Regions from separate parts of the Burkholderia anthinoferrum genome, predicted to be linked through region 1. Evidence: riboswitches for the same ligand, from Rfam matches in the RefSeq annotation. Region 1 holds a riboswitch; each other region holds the start of a gene.
What was found. Region 1 has a riboswitch for cobalamin ahead of C5F75_RS05555 (FecCD family ABC transporter permease). Riboswitches for the same ligand answer to the same signal wherever they lie in the genome.

Region 1 (2,178 bases):
TGTCGCCGGCAGCGGCGTTCAGTGCGGCACCCGTCATCGCATCGGTCTCCTCAACAACATCCACAGGAACACCGGCACGCCGATCAACGCGGTCATCACGCCGACCGGCAATTGCGCGGGCGCGATCGCGGTGCGCGCGAGCAGGTCGGCCGCCATCACGCCGCCGCCGCCCGCGAGCATCGCGGCCGGCAGCAGCATCCGCTGGTCGTTGCCGAACGCGAGCCGCAACGCATGCGGCACGACGAGGCCGACGAAGCCGATCGTGCCGGCCGTCGTCACCGCGGCCGCGGCGGCCAGCGACGCGACGAGATAGATCCGCACGCGCAGGCGCGCGACCGGCACGCCGAGCGCTTGCGCGGTGGCGTCGCCGCGCAGCAGCACGTTCAGTTGCGGCGCGGCCGGCAGCGCGACGCCTGCGCACAGCAGCAGCGCGCCCCACGCGAACCACGGCGCCGTCGCGCCGTTCAGGTCGCCCGTCAGCCAGAAGATGATGCCGCGCAGCCGCGCGTCGGGCGCGAGCGACAGCAACAGCGTGACGAGCGCGCCCCACCCCGCCGCGATCACGACGCCCGTGAGCAGCAGCCGCGGCGATGCATCGCGCGATTCGCCGCGCCACACCTCGCGCCTCGCGAGACCGAGCACGAGCGCGACCGAGACGAGCGAACCCGCGAACGCCGATGCGTCGACGAGCCACCACGCGCCGCCCGCGATCATCGCGACGAGCGCGAAGCCGGCCGCGCCGCCGGACACGCCCAGCACGTACGGCTCGGCGAGCGGATTGCGCAGCAGCACCTGCAACAACGCGCCGGCCAGCGCGAGCAGCGCGCCGCACGCGAAACCCGCGAGCGCGCGCGGCAGGCGCAGCGTCGTCACGATATCGGCAACGAGGGTATCGCCGCCATGCGGCACGAGCGACGCGAGCGCCTGCCACGGCGACATCGGCACGCTGCCGATCGACAGCGACGCGACGAACAGCAGCGCGACCGTGGCGGCCAGCGCGGCCCAGATGGCGGCGGCGCGCGCGGCGTTCATGCCGCGCACGGCCGCACGCACGACGCGCGGCGCATCCGCTTGCGGGAGTCGGCCGGGCGCGACGTGGGCGCGTGGCGGACGATTGGGGTCGGCATCGAAGAACGTTCCGTGAAGCATTGCGCGCCCTGCTTCCCCGCAGGCCGCGCGTCATGGAGCCCGTGCGGGCTCCCCGTCTCGGCCGGTATCCGGGCTGGCGGCGGTCCGGCTCGCCTTCCCGCGCGACGACGCGCAGTGGCCCGCGCCCGCGTGCGACCTGCACGCGAAACGCGCCCGAGCCGGCCTGCGTCACGCGACGCGGCCGCTTACCGTTGCGGGGGCAGCGCAGGTTGGCGCGCGTGGAGCCCGCACCCTGCTTCCCGTTTAACCGCGCATCCTGCGCGCGAGCACCGAGGCGGCGCCAGTTTAGGAGCCGGTCGTGCAAGCGTCAAGGAAGCGTCCGGACCCGCGCGAGACGCACCCATTCGCGGCAAGAAGCAGGGGTGTTACGACTGGAAACGTTACAGATGTCAGATTGCGCGGTATTCCGCGCTAAAATGCTGGGTCTTTAGAGGACGCAGCAAATGCTCAACGAACTCGAAACCCTGTCTCAAAATATTGGCCGTCTGATTTCGCTGAACAAGCGCTATCACTCGGAACGGCTCGCGCTCGAGGAGCAGGTCGCGCAATTGCGCGCGGAAGCGGACACGGTCCGCGCGGAGCTCGCGCAGCTGCGCGACGAACGCAATGCGCTCGCGGCCGAGCGCGACACGTTGTCGGCGAAGATCGACGACGCCCAGGTGAAACTGAACGCGATTCTCGAAAAGCTGCCGCGCTCGAAGAGCGCGGAGCAAGCCGACAACCAGCTCGACCTGCTCGATGCGCAGGCGCGCACGGATGGCGATGACGCGGCCAGCCACGGAGAACATGCATGAGCACCAAGCAGATCGAAGTCTCGATTCTCGGTCAGGCCTATCGGCTCGCCTGTTCGGCCGAGACCGAAGCGGCGCTGCTCGAAGCGGTCGCGCGCGTCGACGCCGAAATGTCGAAAATCCGCTCGAACAGCTCGGTGCGCGGCACCGATCGCATCGCGGTGATGGCGGCGCTGTCGCTTGCATCGGAATTGCTGCGGCTGCAAACGAGCGTGCGGCACGGTGAAGCATTTCCGGC
Region 2 (2,178 bases), on a different contig from region 1:
GCGCCGCGTCGCGCGACGGGCGGGCGCCGAAGCGCAACGCGGGGTCGGTGCGCGTGCGCCGCCAGTCGGCAAGCGCCGGATCGGCCGCGAGCGGGAAGGGCAGGTCGTGCTGCGCGCGTTCGAGCAGCGTGCGTTCGTCGCACGTCTCCAGCAACGCGCGCATCCGCGTGACCTCGGCCGGCGCGAGATCGAGGAACGCGCGCAGCAGCGCGCGAACCAGCGCGACGGCCTGATCGGGCGATACGTCGACCGAAGCCGGCCGGTCGCCGCGCGCAACCGGCGGACAGCCGGCCAGCCCCGCCGCGACACGCATCGCACCGTCGCCGCGACGCCACGCCGCCAGCCAGATGTCGTGCGGATGATCGAGCGCCGCGACCGTTTCGCCGCCGTCGAGCTGGATCGAGAATTTCGGCGACAGTTCGCCGCGGCGCGGCTCGCTCGCCAGCATGTCGAGCAGCGACTCGGCGAGCGCGCGGCTATCGACGAGCGCGGCCGGGTCGTGCCCGGCGAGCGGGCTCACCATCACGTTGCGGACGTCGTCGCTCGCCGCGAGCGCGGCTGCATCGACGGTGGCGTTGTCGGCGCTTGCGCGGGGGCCGAGCCCCGCGTCGAGCAGCGCGTGCGCCAGCGCATCGGCCGCGCCGTCGCGAATGCCGCGCAGCTGGAGATTCGCGCGATTGGTCGCGTCGATCGCACCGGAGCCGTACAGGCGCGCGGCGGCGGCGATCGCGCGCGCCTGGCGCGCGTCGAGCCGCCCGCCCGGCAGCTTGATCCGGCACAGCCCGCCGTCGACGGCCGCGACCACGCGCACGAGCCCCGGGCAAGCCGACGGGCGCACGGCGGGCGACGCAGGAATCGAATCGGGAGCGGAATTCAACGGGATACCGGGACAGTGTGGCGCCGCGGCCAACGCATCGGTACACCCCGCCCGACGCCGACTGGCACGCACGCACTTTCTGGCCGGCAGGTCTCCTGGCTGACAGGTCGGCGCCGGCTCCCGGCCTTCCCGGTGAAACCAGTGGCATGAGGGGGAGATCGGCTCGCTGTCTACAGTTGCGGGGGCAGCCACAGCGGCGCTCGAGGCGCCCTGTGTTCCCTCTTCGGCCCCGAGGGGCACCGGCGAACGAACGGCCGTAGGATACCCGATTTCGGCCGCGATTCGCGACCGGCCGGCCGCTCGCGGCGGGCGAAGCGGGCAACGATCGGGCGCTGGCGGGCCGGCGGATGAAACGCCGGGTGGAACACGGTACCATGCCGTTTTTCGCAATGCGGACGGCTGCACCGGCGCTTTCACGGCCGCGCGGCGACACGATGGAATCGAACGATGGGGAAGGGTGCATGACGGCGTGGCTGACGGTAGTGGGCATCGGCGACGACGGTTACGCGGGGCTCGGACGCCACGCGCGGCGCGCGCTGCTCGACGCGACGCATGTGGTCGGCGCGAAACGGCATCTCGACATGCTGCCCGCCCGGCTGCGGGCCGCGCGCGAAGCTTGGCCGTCGCCGTTCGACCTGTCGGGGCTGCTCGCGCGCCGCGGCGCGCCCGTATGCGTGCTCGCGAGCGGCGACCCGATGCTGTTCGGCGTCGGCGCGACGCTCGCCCGCCAGCTTTCTCCCGACGAATGGCGCGTGCTGCCCGCGCCGTCGTCGCTGTCGCTCGCCGCCGCGCGCCTCGGCTGGGCGCTGCAGGACGTCGGCGCGGTGTCGCTCGTCGGGCGTCCGCTCGCGACGCTGGCGCGCCATCTGCTGCCGGGCCGGCGCCTGTTCGTGCTGAGCGCCGACGGCCGCACGCCGGCCGCCGTCGCGGCCGAACTCGCCGCACGCGGCTTCGGGCCGACGCGCGTCAGCGTGTTCGAGCATCTGGGCGGACCGCTCGAGCGCCGTATCGACGGCCTCGCGCAGGACTGGAACGTCGATGAAACCGCCGCGCTCAATCTCGTCGCGCTGGACTGCCAGGCGGGGCCCGATGCGCCGCGCCGCGCGCTCACGCCCGGCCTGCCCGACGACGCATACCGCCACGACGGCCAGCTCACCAAGCGCGACCTGCGCGCGATGACGCTAGGTCGTCTTGCGCCGGCCCCCGGCGAACTGTTGTGGGACGTCGGCGCCGGCAGCGGGTCGATCGGCATCGAATGGATGCGCGCGCATCCATCCTGCCAGGCGATCGCGATCGAAGCG
Region 3 (2,178 bases), on a different contig from region 1:
TACAACCAGTTCCTGACGCCGGCCGGCATCGTGCCGAGGCGGCACAAGTCGATCGAGACGACCGACATCATGTTGCAGATGGTCGCGAGCGGGCGCGGCGTGGCCGCGCTGCCGCGGTGGCTCGCGGACGAGTACGCGGACCGGATGCCGGTCGTGCCGGTCAAGCTCGGCAAGAAGGGCATCGCGAAGCAGATCTTCCTCGGCATCCGTGAAGCGGATGCATCGATCGACTATCTGGCCGCGTTCGTCGCGCTGGCACGCGAATCGACGTGGAGCGCGCCGCGCATGCTGCGCTAGGCGCGCCCGGTTGCCCCGCGCGTCAGGCGGCGCGCATTCCCGCGCGCTCGCCGCGCTCGACCCATGCGCCGAACAGCAGGCCGATCGTCGTCCACATGATCACCTGCATGCCGATGGCCGCCACGCGGAATTTCCACAGCAAGGCCGCCGGGAAATCGGCCGGCAACTCGCTGACCGACGGCAGCCCGATCTGCACGGCCGCGATGATCGCGACGAACACGAGCCCGGCGACGATCGATGCGTTCCACTGCCCGAGCTTCGCCAGCAGATGGCGGCGCACGCTGACCGAGAACACCATCGTCGCCACCGAGATCGCGATCATCAGGAAAAACAGGCCCGTGCGATAGCCGATCGTGTCGGGGTCGCCGACCGACGGCGGATTGGCCGGGTACTTGAGGTTCGGCACGATCACGAGCGCGACGAACGCCGCCAGCGCGAGCCACGCGGCGAGCGGGCGCGCCGGCAGGCGGCTGCCGCGCCCGTATGCATACGCGAAGACCAGCGAGAACAGCCCGCCGAATGCCGCGCCGTAGGTCACGACGCCCGTCAGCAGCCCGAGGCCGGCCTGCGTGTGGCGGCTGACCAGCTCGGGCTCCGGCGCCTCGCCTTGGGCGGCGGTGGTTTTTTCCTCGAAGGCGATTGCCTGATCGACTTGCGGTTCGCCGACGATTTTCGCGAAACCGAACGTGAGGAGGCCCGCGGCGATGCCGGCGAGCATCCCGCGCATGAGCAGCTTTCCGACCATCTTTTACTCCGCGTCAGTGGCAGGGAAAGCCGAGCAGATGGCGGCCGTCGTGGACGAATTCGTGTACGACCATGCCCGGCACGAGCGACGTCGCGCCCTGTTCCGCACCGACGAAATAGAGTGCGAGCAGCAGGATCAGGCCGACGAACACGGCCCACGGCAACAGCTCACGGACGGGGATGGGTGCCGGCACGACCGCCGGCTTCAGCACTGCTTCGCTCATGGATGCACCTCAGGGGAATCGCGCCCCGACAAATGATGGATGGGTACGAAGGCAGGTCTGGCTTCCGGGATCATCGATTCTCCGGTTACAGTGGCGCGACCGCGCCGGAATTGCACCGGCTTCCGCGCTTCGTATCGGGCGAATTGTACGCGCGAACGTTCGCGTATTGAAGCGATGCCACATGGGCAAGCACATCCCGTTCCGGATCATCCGACAACCGACATGACCCTGCCTGCCTCGCTGCGCCTGATCGCGCACGCATCGACCCGCGCCATGCGCACCGGCACGTTTCCCGACGACGATCCGCTCGACGCACTCGGGCTCGCCGAAGCCGCTGCGTTGCGCGGCCGATGGATGGGCGTTGCCGGCTCGCTCGTGCTGTGCAGCCCGGCACGCTGCGCACGGCAGACGGCCGACGCACTCGGGCTGCTGCACGCCGATATCGACGATGCGCTGCGCGACCTCGACTACGGCAACTGGCGCGGCAAGCGGCTGCACGATCTCGCGCGCGACCTGCCCGACGAACTTGCAGCATGGATCGGCTCGCCGTCCGCGTCGCCGCATCGCGGCGAATCGTTCGACGCCGCCGCGCATCGGGTCGGCACATGGCTGGCCGCATTGCCGCGCGATCGCGATGTCGTCGCGATCACGCATGCACCGATCGTCCGCGCGGCCATCGCGCACGTGCTGCGGATGGATCGCGAGGCGGCCGCCCGCCTCGACGTCGCGCCGCTGTCGTGCACGACGTTCGTCGCGTCGCCCGGCGGCTGGACGTTGGCCGCGACAGACGACGTGCACGACACGGGTGCGTAGGCCACTGTCTCGTTCACGATGTGGGTAGACGATGCGCCCCGACGCGTCACATGCCGCCGCTTTCCTTACATCCCGTAAGACGCACCGTTCGTCGTCCCAA
Region 4 (2,178 bases), on a different contig from region 1:
GCGTGAAAAGCGACTGGCGCGACGGCGCGCTGAGCACGACGCTCGCGCTGTTTCAGCTCGATCTGTACAACCGCCGCGTCGCCGACCCGGTTCGGCCGGGATTCTTCGATCTCACCGGCCTCGAGCGCAATCGCGGTATGGAACTGGGCGTCGCCGGCCGGCTCACGGGCGACTGGTTCGTCCGCGGCGGCATCGGCTGGCAACACGCGCGGGTGGTCGACGCCGAACCGAAGTACGCGGGCAAGCGGTCGGCGGGCGTGTCGGCGTCGAACGGCAGCCTGTTCGTCGGTCATGCGCCGCTGCGCGGGTTTTTCGCCGAACTCGGGCTCGTGTACGAAGGTGCGCGCTACGCCGATCGCGACAACCTGCTCGAACTGCCCGCCTACGTGCGCTGGGACGGCAAGGCCGGATATCGCACGCGCGACCTGGAGGTGACGCTGGCGGCCGTCAACCTGACCGATCGCGACTACTACGCGAATGCGACGAGCGTCGCGCAGATCATGCCCGGCGCGCCACGCACGTTCACGCTGACGGCGACGTACAAGTTCTGACCGCGTGCATGGTGCCGCCGCCCCGCGCCGCGGGCGCGCCGGGGCCGCTCGCGCGGCGCACGCGTGTGCTATCGTATGCGCCGCGTTCGGTGCTCGCATGCGCATTCCGTGCATGCAGTTAAACGGGAAACAGGAGGCGAAGATCCGCCCGGCCTGTGCTGTCCCCGCAACGGTACGCCGCCCGCGCAACGCGCTCAGCCGCGCGTGCGCCCAGGCCGCCCGCGATGCCACTGCCCTTCAGCCGGGCGGGAAGGCTGCGGCCTGGCAAGCGGCCAGCCCGGATACCGGCCGACGCAAGGGGCGAGCGCACTGCTCGCCGAACGCCCGATCCGCGGGGAACGGATCGGGTGCGCATTCCACCCGCGTTCGCGCGGGTTTCGCCCCGATCCGCCATGCACTGCCTGCCCGCCGGCCGCCGATGCGCCGCCCGCCTGCCCTGTTCCACTGTTTCGACACGGTGCGCGCCGTGCCGCGCGCGATGAGCCGCGCCTGGCTCGTCGGCGCCGGCCCCGGTGACGCCGACCTGCTCACGCTCAGGGCCGTACGCGTGATCGGCGCGGCCGACGTGCTGCTCGTCGACGATCTCGTGAACCCCGACGTGTTGCGCCATGCGCGCGCCGATGCGTCGATCGAGCACGTCGGCAAGCGTGGCGGCCATGCGTCGACGCCGCAGGAGACGATCGTCGCCGCGATGCTCGCGCACCTGCGCGCGGGCCGCAGCGTCGCACGGCTCAAGGGCGGCGATCCGTTCGTGTTCGGCCGCGGTGGCGAGGAACTGATCGCGCTCGGCGCGGCAGGTTTTCCGGTGGAAGTCGTCAACGGCATCACGGCCGGCATCGCCGCGCCGGCCGCGCTCGGCATCCCGGTCACGCACCGCGGCGACGCGCAAGGCGTGATCTTCGTCACGGGCCACGGCGCGGGCGCCGACGAGCCCGACTGGCGCGCGCTCGCGGCCACCCGCATGACGATCGTGATCTACATGGGCATCCGCCGGCTCGACGCGATCGCCGCGGCGCTGCGCGACGGCGGCCTGCCCGGCGACACGCCGTGCGCGGCGATCGAGAACGCCACGCGCGCCGAACAGCGCCACGTACTCGCGACGCTCGATACGCTCGTCGCGCGCATCGGCGAAACCGGCATCGGTTCGCCGGCGATCGTCGTGATCGGCCGTGTAGCCGCGCTCGCCGACGATCCGGCGGTGCGTGCGGCGTTCGGCGGCCGCGCATGATGCGCGTCGCGCTCGGCGTCGGCTTCCGCGCAGGTGTCACGCCCGCGCAACTCGATGCCGCGATCCGCGCCGCGCTCGCGCGCCATCCGGGCGCCGAACCGGCGCTCGTCGCGACGCTCGCCGACAAGGCGCGCGCCCGTGCGCTGCGCACGCTGTGCGCGCGCCGTGGCTGGCCGCTCGTCGCGTTCGATGCGGCGCAACTCGCGAGCCGTCCGGAACTGGCCGCGAGCGGTCCTTCCGACGCAGTGCTGGCGCGCTTCGGCGTCGCGGGCGTGGCCGAGCCGTGCGCGCGGCTCGCGGCGCCGCATGGCCGGCTGCTCGGCCCCAAATCCATCCGGGACGGCGTGACGGTCGCGCTCGCCGGCCCGCTTTGAACCCATTGTTTCGCTTTCGACAGGA

Region 2: another riboswitch for cobalamin. It lies ahead of cobG (precorrin-3B synthase); the one in region 1 lies ahead of C5F75_RS05555 (FecCD family ABC transporter permease).
Region 3: another riboswitch for cobalamin. It lies ahead of C5F75_RS17700 (CbtB domain-containing protein); the one in region 1 lies ahead of C5F75_RS05555 (FecCD family ABC transporter permease).
Region 4: another riboswitch for cobalamin. It lies ahead of cobA (uroporphyrinogen-III C-methyltransferase); the one in region 1 lies ahead of C5F75_RS05555 (FecCD family ABC transporter permease).

Annotation. Positions count from the first base shown of each region.
Region 1 covers NZ_LFZP01000019.1:95,266-97,443, reverse strand. The annotation lists gene C5F75_RS05560 (ABC transporter ATP-binding protein) at 1-37, opposite strand, end outside; gene C5F75_RS05555 (FecCD family ABC transporter permease) at 34-1,149, opposite strand; cobalamin riboswitch at 1,192-1,438, opposite strand; gene C5F75_RS05550 (ATPase) at 1,593-1,943, shown strand; gene C5F75_RS05545 (cell division protein ZapA) at 1,940-2,178, shown strand, end outside.
Region 2 covers NZ_LFZP01000032.1:143,967-146,144, reverse strand. The annotation lists gene cobG (precorrin-3B synthase) at 1-877, opposite strand, end outside; cobalamin riboswitch at 946-1,136, opposite strand; gene cbiE (precorrin-6y C5,15-methyltransferase (decarboxylating) subunit CbiE) at 1,339-2,178, shown strand, end outside.
Region 3 covers NZ_LFZP01000046.1:5,036-7,213, reverse strand. The annotation lists gene C5F75_RS17710 (LysR family transcriptional regulator) at 1-297, shown strand, start outside; gene C5F75_RS17705 (CbtA family protein) at 320-1,042, opposite strand; gene C5F75_RS17700 (CbtB domain-containing protein) at 1,056-1,265, opposite strand; cobalamin riboswitch at 1,299-1,437, opposite strand; gene C5F75_RS17695 (histidine phosphatase family protein) at 1,488-2,078, shown strand.
Region 4 covers NZ_LFZP01000032.1:167,621-169,798, forward strand. The annotation lists gene C5F75_RS10175 (TonB-dependent receptor) at 1-551, shown strand, start outside; cobalamin riboswitch at 621-858, shown strand; gene cobA (uroporphyrinogen-III C-methyltransferase) at 1,030-1,779, shown strand; gene C5F75_RS10185 (cobalamin biosynthesis protein) at 1,776-2,153, shown strand.